Regions from separate parts of the Chromobacterium sp. ATCC 53434 genome, predicted to be linked through region 1. Evidence: predicted binding sites of a transcription regulator. Region 1 holds the regulator's gene; the other holds the start of a gene.
The links. Region 1 encodes sigma-54, which starts transcription at its own class of promoters, with help from an activator protein. Its sites were predicted from a motif close to CTGGCACGCTTCATGCTT; they were not measured.

Region 1 (5,911 bases):
TTTTCGGCCGGACCGCGGTCTCGCCGAAGATGGTGCGGATGTTGAGGATGCCGAGGCCGCGCACTTCGAGAAAGTCGCGCAGCAGCGGCGGGCAGCGGCCCTCCAGCGTGTCCGGGCCGATGCGGTACAGCTCGACGGCGTCGTCGGCGACCATGCCGTGGCCGCGCGAGATCAGTTCCAGCGCCAGCTCGCTCTTGCCCATCGCCGAGTCGCCCATGATCAGCACGCCGATCTCGAACACGTCGAGGAAAACGCCGTGCAAGACGGTGGACACCGCCAGCGCGCGGGCCAGGTAGATCCGCAGCACGTCCATCAGGTACGGACTTTCCAGCGTGCTGCACATCAAGGGCACGTTGTGGCTGTGGCAGTAGTCGCGCAGCAGCCGCGGCACCGGCTGGTTGTTGGCCACCATCACCACCGACATGCTCTTGTGGAACAGCTGGTCCAGCGCGGTCTTGGCGGCCGACTGCTCCAGCTTGTTCAGGTAGTCGACTTCGGCCAGGCCCAGCACCTGCACCCGGTTCGGGTGGATGAAGTTCAGGTGGCCGACCAGCGCCAGCGTCGGGCGCTGGTCGTCGTTGCCGATCACATTGTCGGAGCCGCCGGTGCCGGCCACCCAGGTCAGATTGAGTTTCTGCTGATTTTCCTGGTACAGCCTGCGTACGGTGATGCTAGGCATTGGGGGTCCATTCGCTGAGCAACTGGTAGAGTTCGTCGCGGTTGGCGATGGCCAGCATCTTCTCGCGCATCTGGCGGCTGGAGAACATCTGCGCCAGTTCGGACAGGACCTGCAAGTGCAGGTCGGTGGCATGCTCGGGCACCAGCAGCACGAACAGGCACTGCACCGGCTTGCCGTCCGGCGCGTCGAACGGGATCGGCGCCTTCAGCCGGATGAACACGCCGGTGGCTTCCTTCAGGCCGCGGGCGCGGCCGTGCGGAATCGCCACGCCCTGTCCCAGTCCGGTGGAGCCCAGTTTTTCGCGGCTGAACAGGCTGTCGAAGATCTCGCTGCGGGCGATGCCGCGGGTGTTTTCCACCAACAGGCCCACCTGTTCGAACACCCGCTTCTTGCTGGAGACATCCAGATCGAGCAGCACATGGTCCGGAGTCAGGATTTTGCCGATGAGATTCATATTGGGTTATGCATGCGGCTCTTGGAGAAACCCGGAATTCTACGTTGCCTTGATAGTACTGAAAACCGGCAAGCGCAAAGAAAAACGGGAACCGTCCGGTTCCCGTTGCCTTCAGAGTCGCGTCACAGCGAGGCTTGCACAGCTTCGCCGGAACTTTGGCCGGTGCCCTGCGCGCGATGCTCGGTCAGCTTTTCCTTGTACTTCAACACCTGGCGATCCAGCTTGTCCATCAGCAGATCGATGGCGGCGTAGAGGTCTGCCTCGGACGCCTCGATGTGGATGTCCTTGCCGGACAGGTGCACGTTGACTTCCGCTTTTTGAACCAGTTTGTCCACCGAGAGAGTAACGGAGATGTCGATCACATGGTCGACGTGGCGGGTGATGCGCTCCAGTTTGTTTTCGATGTATTCGCGCAGCGACGGGGTGACTTCCAGGTGCAGGCCAGTTACTTTGAGGTTCATACCCTAGCTCCTTCTGGTGTTGACCGCCCGGTCGGGTTGCCGGGCGGCATTGTATTTCTCAAGGCCTGTCACAGCGCCTTGCGCAGATTCACCGCCGGAATCTGCATGGCTTCACGATACTTGGCTACGGTGCGTCTGGCAACCTGTATTCCCTGGCGGGCCAGCGCGTCGGCGATGGCGCTGTCGGACAGCGGTTTCGCGCGGTCCTCGCCGTCTATCATGCCGCGTATGTGAGCCTTGATGGCGGTGGCGGAGCATTCCCCTCCGCCGTCGGTTTCCAGCGAACTGCCGAAGAAGTACTTGAGCTCGAACAGGCCGCGCGGGCAGAGCAGGTACTTCTGGCTGGTCGAGCGGGAAACGGTGGATTCGTGCAGGCCGATCTCGTCCGCGATATCGCGCAGGATCAGCGGCCGCATCGCCACTTCGCCATGTTCAAAGAACGATTGCTGCCGTTCAACGATAGCTTCCGCCACTTTCAGAATAGTGTCAAATCGCTGCTGGATGTTCTTTACCAGCCAGCGCGCCTCCTGCAGCGGGCCGGCCAGTTCGCCGCCGGCGCCGCGTTTGTCGGCCAGCAGTCGCTCGTACAGGCGGTTGACGCGCAGCCGCGGCATCGCCGAGCGGTTCAGTTCGGCGACCCAGCGGCCGCGCAGCTTCCTGACCGCGATGTCGGGAATCACGTAGTGGATGTCGCCGTGGCCGTAGCCGCTGGCGGGGTAGGGGTTCAGCCGGGAGATCAGCGCCTGCGCCTGGCGCAGCGCCTCGTCCTGGCAGCCGAACAATTTCTTCAGCTTGGCGTAGTCGCGCCCGCCCAGCAGCTCCAGGTGTTCGCGCGCGATCTCCAGCGCCAGCGCGCGGCCGGGCTCGTCGGCCGGCCGCCGCAACAGCTGCAGTTGCAGCGATTCGGCCAACGAGCGCGCGCCGACGCCGGCCGGATCGAACTGCTGCAGCAGTGTCAGGCCGATGGCCAGCTCGTCGCTGTCCAGCTGCAGCTCCAGCGGCAGATTGCCGGCCAGCTCGTCGAGGTCCAGCGGCAGGTAGCCGTCGTCGTCCAGCTCTTCGATCAGCAGGCAGGCCACCGCGCGGTCGCGGTCGCTCAGCGCGATCTCCCCCAGCTGCGCCAGCAGGTGCTCGCGCAGGCTGGGCTGGCTGGGCACGTTGAGCATCGGATCATAGTCGTCGTCGCCGCCCTGGCGGGCGCCTGCGCCCCAGTCCAGCAGCTCGCCGGCGCCGTCGTCACGGCCGTCGGCGTCCTGCGTTTCGCCGGCGCCGCTGTCGGCGCCGTCCGGCGCGGCTTCGCCGTCGTGCGGCTCGTCGCCGCGCTCCAGCAGCGGGTTGTCGAGCAGGAAGCGATCCACCTCGGCTTGCAGGTCCAGCGTGGACAGCTGCAGCAGTTTGATCGATTGCTGCAGCTGTGGCGTCAGCGTCAGTTGCTGCGAGACCTTGAGCTGAAGGGCCTGTTTCATCGCCGCTTACAGATGGAAGTGCTCGCCGAGGTAGACCTCGCGCACCTTGTCGTTGTTGACCAGCTCCTCCGGCTGGCCGGAAGCCAGCACCGAGCCGTCGCTGATGATGTAGGCGCGGTCGCAGATGCGCAGCGTCTCGCGGACGTTGTGGTCGGTGATCAGCACGCCGATGCCGCGTTCCTTCAGGAAGGAGATGATTTTCTGGATGTCGATCACCGCGATCGGGTCGACGCCGGCGAACGGCTCGTCCAGCAGGATGAAGCGCGGTCGGGTGGCCAGCACGCGGGCGATTTCGACCCGGCGCCGCTCGCCGCCGGACAGCGACAGCGCGTTGCTGTCGCGCAGATGGCCGATGTTCAGGTCGTCCAGCAGCAGATCCAGCTCCTTCTCCAGCTCCTTGCCCTTGCGGCCGGAGATTTCCAAGATGGCGGCGATGTTCTCCTCCACCGTCATCCGGCGGAAGATCGACGCCTCCTGCGGCAGGTAGCCTAGGCCGAGCTGGGCGCGCTGGTGTATCGGATAGCGGGTGATGGAGGCGTCGTCCAGCCGGATGTCGCCGTCGTCGGCGCCGATCAGGCCGACGATCATGTAGAAGCTGGTGGTCTTGCCGGCGCCGTTGGGGCCGAGCAGGCCGACGACTTCGCCGCTCTCAATGCTCAGCGAGACGTCCTTGACCACGGTGCGCTTCTTGAAGCGCTTCTTCAGGCGGGAAACGGTCAGTATGCTGGGGCTCATCGCGGGTCGGCTCCGGCGGCGGGCTTGGCGGCCGCGGGCTGCGAGGCGGTGTTCTTCGGCTGCAGGATCACAGTGGTGCGGCCGCCCTTGCCGGCTGCCGCGCCGCTGCCGCCGCCGAGCACCTGGTAGGTCTCGTTCTGGGTGTCGTAGGTGATCACGGTGCCTATCGCCAGGTCGCCGTTGCGCTTGACGCGGGCGTTGCCGGTCAGCACCGCGCTGTGGGCGGCGCTATTGTAATCGAGCTTGCTGGACTGGCCTTCGACCCAGCCGCCGTTGTTGTCCATCTTCTGGCGGAAGGTGACGATGCGGCCGGTGGCCTGCAAGGTCTGGTTGCCCTGTTTGTCCTGGGTGGCCACCACCTTGTCGGCGTTCAGGCGCAGCGTGCCCTGCACCACGACCACATTGCCGGTGCAGACGGAAACGCCTTTGATCTGGTCCATGGTGCAGCCGTTGTCGCTGGTGATTTCCAGCGGCTTGTTGCGGTCGGCCTGTTCGGCCTGAGCGAGCGCGGAGGCGGCCAGCAGCAGGCTGGCCAATGCGATTCGGGACTTATTTGGCATAGGTGATCTTGGTTGTGGACAGCAGGTGGAGCAGGCCCAGCGGCTCCTGGTAGGTGAAGCCTATCGAGTTGGCCACCGAATTGCCGTGGTGTATCACCGACGGTGCTTTCGAGCTGGCGTAGCGTTTGCCGGTGTCGACGAACATCGCGCTGCTTTCCAGCCGGGTTTCCGGTTGCTTGCTGTCTGCGGGTTTGATCAAAACGACTTTCTTGTCGAAGAAAGCCTGCTGGTTCTTGTTGTTGTAGCGGCCGCTTTCGCCGATGACGCGGTATTGCAGCGTCCCTTGCTGATACTGGTACAGGTCGGGATTCTCGAAATAGGCGTCCGGCTTGCCCGGATATTGCCACATCCGGCTGGCGATCAGCTTGTCCAGCAGCAGGCCCTGCTTGTCGTAGCGGGTGGCGACCATGCTTTCCGCGACGTACTCCGGCTTGTCTGGATCCAGGTCGCGGCGGTGGCTGTCCCAGCGCGAGATCTGGTCCAGCCACACGGTCAGCAGCGCGGTCAGGCCGATCAGCAATATCGGGAACAGCCGGTGCGAGCGCAATAGCTTCATCATGCCAGATACCCGGCGACGACGGCGTCGAAGGTGCCCTGCGCCTGCATGATCAGTTCGGCCAGCTCGCGCACCGCGCCGTGGCCGCCCGGATTGCCGGTGACGTAATGGCAGTGCTGGCGCACCTGCGGCGGCGCTTCGGGCACCGCCACCGCCAGGCCGACGCGGGTCAGGATCGGCAGGTCAATCAGATCGTCGCCGATGAAGGCGCAGGCGTCGAGGCTCAGGCCGGTCTTGTCCAGCAGGTCGGCCAGCGCGACCTTCTTGTCGTGCACGCCGCCGTAGTAGTGGTCTATCTTCAGCGCGCGCGCGCGGTGCTCGACGCAGCGGTCGGCGCGGCCGGAGATGATGGCCAGCTGCACACCGGTGCCTTGCAGCAGCCGCAGGCCGAGGCCGTCCTGAACATAGAACGATTTGCTTTCCTCGCCCTGGGCGTTGTAGTAGATGCGGCCGTCGGTCATCACGCCGTCCACATCCATGATCAGCAGCTTCACCTTGCGGGCCTGCTCGGAAATCATGCGCATTGCTTGGTCCTTGCGGCCGTCCGCGGGGCGCGCGGACGGCGGAATCAAAATACGCCTGCTCGCAGCAGGTCGTGCATGTGCAGCACCCCGGCCAGCTTGCCGGCCTCGTCCACGACCACCAGGCTGGTGATCTGGTGCTGCTTCATCAAAAAGCCGGCCTCGGCCGCCAGTTTGTCGGCGACGATGGTGCGCGGCGAACGGCCCATCACCTCGTCTATCTGCAGGCGGTAGACGTCGACGCCTTTTTCCAGCGTCCGGCGCAGGTCGCCGTCGGTATAGATGCCGTGAAGCGCGCCGGCGGCGTCGCAGACGGTCACCATCCCCAGCCGCTTCTGCGACATTTCCAGCAGCGCGTCCTTCAACAGCGTGCCCGGCGCCACCCGCGGCAATTCGGCGCCGCCGTGCATCAGGTCGCGCACGTGCACCAGCAGCCGCCGGCCCAGGCTGCCGCCCGGATGGGACAGCGCGAAATCGCT
Region 2 (5,911 bases), 2.5 Mb from region 1:
ATCAGCACCCACAAGGAAAGCATGGTGCTGGCGCAACGCGGCTGCCTGAACGGCATGCTGGACGTGCTGGCCGGCCTGTGCCGCGACGGCGCCGATCCGGAAGTGATGCGCTTGCAGGGCCAGGCGCTGCTGGCCTTGCTGCAGACGCTGTACGACGAGGCGCGCGACAGCCAGTGGCAGCAGGGCGGCAACCGCTTTCGCGCCATCTGCCTGTACATCGGCGAGCACCTGTACGCGCCGCTGACGCGCGAGGACGTGGCGCTGCGCTTCGGCATCTCGTCGACCCAGCTGTCCCGGCTGTTCCGCCTGCATCTGGGCCAGGGTTTCTGCGCGTTCCTGGCGCAGCGGCGGCTGGACCTGGCCAAGGCGCTGCTGCGCCAGGGACAGCTGCCGCTGAGCGCGGTGGCGGCCCGCTGCGGCTATGCCGACGTCAACTACTTCCACCGCGTGTTCAAGCAGCGCTGCGCGATGACGCCGTGCGCCTATCGCCGGGAGTTCGCCTGAGCGGCCAGCGCGGCCTGGCCGGCCAGCAGCGCGGCCCAGCGCGGATCGGCGACGCTGCCGTCTTTCAGGCCGACGCCGGTCGGCTGGCGCCGCGCGGCGGCCATCAGCCAGGCCAGCTTGAACGCGGCCAGTGGATAGGGCAGGCCGTCCGGCCGCACATTGGACACGCAGTTGCGCTCGGCGTCGCTGCGGCCGACGCGCGGAGACGCGGTCAGGTACAGGCCCAGGCTGTCCGGCGAGCTGAGACCGGGCCGCTCGCCGATCAGCATCGCCGTCATCTTCGCTTGCAGCGCCTCTCCGGCCTCGTCCCCCAGCGCCACCCGCGCCTCGCGGGCGATCAGCACCGGACCGACCGTCAGCCCCATCTCCCGCAGCCGCGGCGCCAGCTCGCGCAGCAGCGGCGCCGCGTGCTGCGCGGCGGCGCGCGAGGACAGACCGTCGGCGACGATGATCAGCAGATCGCAGCCCTTGCCGGATTCCGCCAGCAGCCGCTCGCGGCTGGCCTCGTCCAGCCTGCGGCCCAGATCCGGCCGCTGCAGGTATTCGGCGCGGCTGCCCGCCGCGCTGTGGATTTCCACCGTCCGCAGGCCGTCGGCCTCCAGCTCGGCGGCCAGCGCGGCGGCGTCCAGCGGCGTATGCACGGCATCGCGCGCCTGCGCATGCGCCAGCGCGAAGCGCAGCGTCTCGCGGCAGGGCAGGCTGTTGCCGGCGCGGCCCAGCGCGATGCGGGCGGCGGTCAGCCGCGACAGTTCGCTCCAGCCGTCCTCGGTGATCGCGTGATCGCTCATGCGACGCCCTCCATCAGCGACAGCAGCCGCTGCCGTCTGTCCTGCGGCAGCAGCCTGCCGCCGCGGGTGATTTCCATCGCCTCCAGCCAGTCCTCGAATTCCGGCGCGCGCTTCAGGCCCAGCACATTCCTCAGGTAGAGCGCGTCGTGGAACGATGTGCTCTGGTAGCCCAGCATGATGTCGTCGGCGCCGGGCACGCCGATGATGAAGTGCACGCCGGCGGCGCCCAGCAGCGTCAACAGCGCGTCCATATCGTCCTGGTCGGCCTCGGCGTGATTGGTGTAGCAGATGTCGCAACCCATCGGCAGGCCCAAGAGCTTGCCGCAGAAATGGTCCTCCAGCCCGGCGCGGATGATCTGCTTGCCGTTGTACAGGTACTCCGGGCCGATGAAGCCGACCACGGTGTTGACCAGCAGCGGCGAGTAGCGCCGCGCCACCGCGTAGGCGCGGGCCTCGCAGGTCTGCTGGTCCACGCCCCAGTGGGCGCCGGCCGACAGCGCGCTGCCCTGGCCGGTCTCGAAATACATCACATTGTCGCCGACGGCGCCGCGCCTCAGTTCCCGCGCCGCCTGATGGGCCTCGTCCAGCAGCGACAGGCTGACGCCGAAGCTGGCGTTGGCCTTTTCGCTGCCGGCGATGGACTGGAACACCAGGTCCACCGGCGCGCCCTGGCGGATCAGCTCCAGCGTGCTGGTCACATGGGTCAGCACACAGCTTTGGGTCGGTATCGCGTAGCGCTGGCGCACCTCGTCGATCAGCGTCAGCAGGCCGCGGATGTCGTCCGGGCTGTCTCCGGCCGGATTGACGCCTATCACCGCGTCGCCGGCGCCGTACAGCAGGCCGTCCAGCATCGCCGCGGCGATGGCGCGCGCGTCGTCGGTCGGATGGTTGGGCTGCAGCCGCACGCCCATCCGGCCCGGCAAGCCCTGGGTGTTGCGAAAGGCGGTGACGACGCGGCATTTCTTTGCCGCCAGGATCAGATCCTGGTTGCGCATCAGCTTGGAGACGGCCGCCACCATCTCCGGCGTCAAGCCGGGCGCCAGCGCGGCCAGCGATTCCGGCGTGGCGGCGTCGGACAGCAGCCAGTCGCGCAGGCCGCCGACCGTCAGCTGGGACACGGCGGCGAAGGCGGCCGCGTCGTGGCTGTCTATGATCAGCCGGGTGATCTCGTCGTCCTCGTAAGGAATCACCGCCTGGTCGAGAAAGACGCTCAGCGGCAGGTCGGCCAGGCACATCTGCGCCGCTACCCGCTCCTCGGCGCTGGCGGCGGCGATCCCGGCCAGCTGGTCGCCGGAGCGCAACGGGCTCGCGCGCGCCAGCAGCGTCTTCAGGTCGGCGAAGCGGTAGCGGCGCGCGCCTATCGAGATGGCGTGGCTCATGTCAGGCTCCTCGCGGCGGAGCCGGCTGCGGCCGGGGATTCGGTCGCGCCCAGCAATTGCGCGTCGGCGGCGGCCGCCGCGCGCTGGCCGGCGGTGGCGAGAAAGTACAGATAGCCGGCGGTCAGCATCGCGGCGAACACCCCGGCCAGCAGCCGGTTGTAATAGACCATGGCGGCGAGACAGATCAGCGAACAACCCAGCGCCAGCGCGGGCAGCCACGGATAACAGGGCGCGCAGAACGGCCGGGGCAGCGCCGGCTCGCGGCCGCGCAGCCGGAACAGCGCCAGCATCGACACGATGTACATGACGATGGCGCCGAACACCGACAGCGTGACGATGTTGGCGGTCAGCGGCTGGCCGGCGATCTGCACCAGATCGTCGCTGAAGATGGCGGCGATGCCGACGACGCCGCCCGCCAGTATCGCGCGGTGCGGCGTCTTGAAGCGCGGATGGACGGCGGCCAGCGCGCGCGGCAGGTAGCCGGCGCGGGCCAGCGCGAAGATCTGCCGTGAGTAGCCCATGATGATGCCGTGGAAGGAGGCGACCAGGCCGAATAGGCCCAGCCACACCAGCATGTGCAGCCAGCCGCTGTGCTCGCCGACGATCAGTTTCATCGCCTGCGGCAGCGGATCGTTGATATTGGCCAGCCGGCTCCAGTCGCCGGCGCCGCCGGCCATCACCATCACGCCGAAGGCCAGCGCCACCAGCGTCAGGATGCCGGCGATGTAGGCGCGCGGAATCGTCCGGGCCGGGTCCTTGGCCTCCTCGGCCGCCATCGCCGCGCCCTCTATCGCCAGGAAGAACCAGATCGCGAACGGCACCGAGGCGAACATGCCGCCGACCGCGCCCCAGTGGAAATCGTCCCGCCCCGCCCAGCCGTGGTGCAGGAAGTGCGCCCAGCTGAAACCCGGCGCCACCACGCCCATGAACACCAGCAGTTCGAAGATGGCCAGCAGCGTCACGGCCAGCTCGAACATCGCCGCGATGCCGACGCCGGCGATGTTCAGCGCCATGAAGACCAGGTAGGCGCCGCAGGCGGTCCATTTCGGCGCCAGCGACGGGACCTGCACATTCAGGTAGGCGCCTATCGCCAGCGCGATCGCCGGCGGCGCGAACACGAACTCGCACAGCGTGGCGAAACCGGCGATGAAGCCGCCCAGCGGACCGAAGGCGCGGCGGGCGTAGGCGAACGGGCCGCCGGCGTGCGGGATGGCGGTGGTCAGCTCGGTGAAGCTGAAGATGAAGGCGGTGTACATCGCGGCGACGAACAGCGTCGCGCAGAGAAAGCCCAGCGTGCCGGCGGCGGCCCAGCCGTAGCTCCAGCCGAAGTATTCGCCGGAAATCACCAAGCCGACGGCGATGCCCCATAACTGCCAGCCGCCGAGCTTGCGCGCGAGGCCGGGTGTCGATGCGTTCATGCGGACTCCTGTTCAGGATGGAGGGTCTTCCGTGATGGAAGGATGTCGCCGCTTATGCAAAAAGAATGCCAGCGAACGCGCCGGGATTCAATGCCCGGGGCCATCGCCGGAGCCGCGGTCCGCCGTGCTAGAATCGATGGCGATACGCAACAGGGGAATAGCAGATGTCTGGCAATAGCATGGGTCGCTTGTTCACGGTAACTTCCTTCGGCGAAAGCCACGGTCCGGCGATAGGCTGCGTCGTCGACGGCTGCCCGCCGGGGCTGACGATTGGCGAGGCGGACATCCAGGCCGAGCTGGACCGGCGTAAGCCTGGCACCAGCCGCCACGTCACCCAGCGCCGCGAACCGGACACCGTGGAAATCCTGTCCGGCGTCTACGAGGGCAAGACCACCGGCACGCCGATCGCGCTGCTGATCCGCAACACCGACCAGCGCAGCAAGGACTACGGCAATATCGCCGACACCTTCCGTCCGGGCCATGCCGATTACTGCTACTGGCACAAATACGGGGTGCGCGATCCGCGCGGCGGCGGCCGCTCGTCGGCGCGCGAGACCGCCGTGCGCGTCGCCGCCGGCGCCATCGCCAAGAAATGGCTGAACGAGCGCCATGGCATCGTGATCCGCGGCCACATGACCCAGATCGGCGAGGTGCAAATCCCGTTCAAGAGCTGGGAACATGTCGGCGCCAATCCCTTCTTCAGCGCCGATCCCGACATCGTGCCGCGGCTGGAGGACTATATGGACAGCATACGCAAGAGCCTGGACTCGATAGGCGCCAGGCTGCGTGTCGTGGCCGACAATGTGCCGGTCGGCTGGGGCGAGCCGGTGTTCGACCGGCTGGACGCCGACATCGCCTACGCGATGATGAGCATCAACGCGGTCAAGGGCGTGGAGATAGGCGCGGGCTTCGGCTGCGTGGCCCAGAAGGGCAGCGAGCACGGCGACGAGCTGACGCCGCAGGGCTTCGCCAGCAACCACGCCGGCGGCGTGCTCGGCGGCATCTCCACCGGCCAGCAGATCGACGTGTCGATCGCGATCAAGCCGACGTCGTCGATCGCCCAGCCGCGCCGCTCGATCAACAAGCGGGGGGAGGCGGTGACGATGGAAACCCACGGCCGCCACGACCCCTGCGTCGGCATCCGCGCGACGCCGATCGCCGAGGCGATGCTGGCGCTGGTGTTGATGGACCACGCCTTGCGCCACCGCGCCCAATGCGGCGACGTCAAGGTGGAAACTCCGAGAATTGCCGGACGCATCGGCTAGAATTTAACAGACAGTGGCCGCGGGGCCGGGCCGGTTCACATAGGATGGCATCATGCTGAAAAGTCTGATCGATGGCTTGGCTGGACGCCGGAAAAAGAACCCCGAAGCGGACGAGGAGGCGCTGCCTCCGGTCCGCCAGGAAGCGGACACGGTCATGCCGTTGCCGGATGACGAGGCGCCGGCCGATCTGCCGGCCACGCTGGGTTTCGTGTCGCACCAGCCGGTGATGGACCGCCAGCAGCGGGTGGTGGCCTACGATTTCTTCGTCCGGCTGGGCAAGCGCAATGTCGCCGACAAGCAGCAGGAGTTCGACCGCCTGCTGCTGTCCACGCTGCAGAACATGGACATCTTCCGCCTGCTGGCCTTCCGCCGCGCCTTCGTCCACATTTCGATGACCTCGCTGGACGAGCCCTTGTTGCGCGGCATGCCGGCCGGCAGCGTCATCTTCGTGCTGGAAGTGGTGCCGGACCTGGTGGTGACCGAGCAGATGCTGGCGCAGCTGGACGAATTGCAGAAGCTCGGGCTGCGCTTCGCGCTGGAGCCGGCCTCGTACGACC

Region 2: eat (ethanolamine permease) is a predicted target of sigma-54. The motif match lies at 4,144-4,161, and genes of this name have one in related genera.

What each region holds. Positions count from the first base shown of each region.
Region 1 is NZ_CP025429.1:1,039,747-1,045,657, forward strand. Features, by position in the region: gene hprK (HPr(Ser) kinase/phosphatase) at 1-679, opposite strand, end outside; gene ptsN (PTS IIA-like nitrogen regulatory protein PtsN) at 672-1,133, opposite strand; gene hpf (ribosome hibernation-promoting factor, HPF/YfiA family) at 1,256-1,594, opposite strand; gene CXB49_RS04915 (RNA polymerase factor sigma-54) at 1,663-3,060, opposite strand; gene lptB (LPS export ABC transporter ATP-binding protein) at 3,067-3,795, opposite strand; gene lptA (lipopolysaccharide transport periplasmic protein LptA) at 3,792-4,355, opposite strand; gene lptC (LPS export ABC transporter periplasmic protein LptC) at 4,345-4,914, opposite strand; gene CXB49_RS04935 (HAD family hydrolase) at 4,911-5,435, opposite strand; gene CXB49_RS04940 (SIS domain-containing protein) at 5,480-5,911, opposite strand, start outside.
Region 2 is NZ_CP025429.1:3,686,958-3,692,868, reverse strand. Features, by position in the region: gene CXB49_RS16245 (AraC family transcriptional regulator) at 1-504, shown strand, start outside; gene eutC (ethanolamine ammonia-lyase subunit EutC) at 483-1,292, opposite strand; gene CXB49_RS16235 (ethanolamine ammonia-lyase subunit EutB) at 1,289-2,671, opposite strand; gene eat (ethanolamine permease) at 2,668-4,089, opposite strand; gene aroC (chorismate synthase) at 4,254-5,354, shown strand; gene CXB49_RS16220 (EAL and HDOD domain-containing protein) at 5,407-5,911, shown strand, end outside.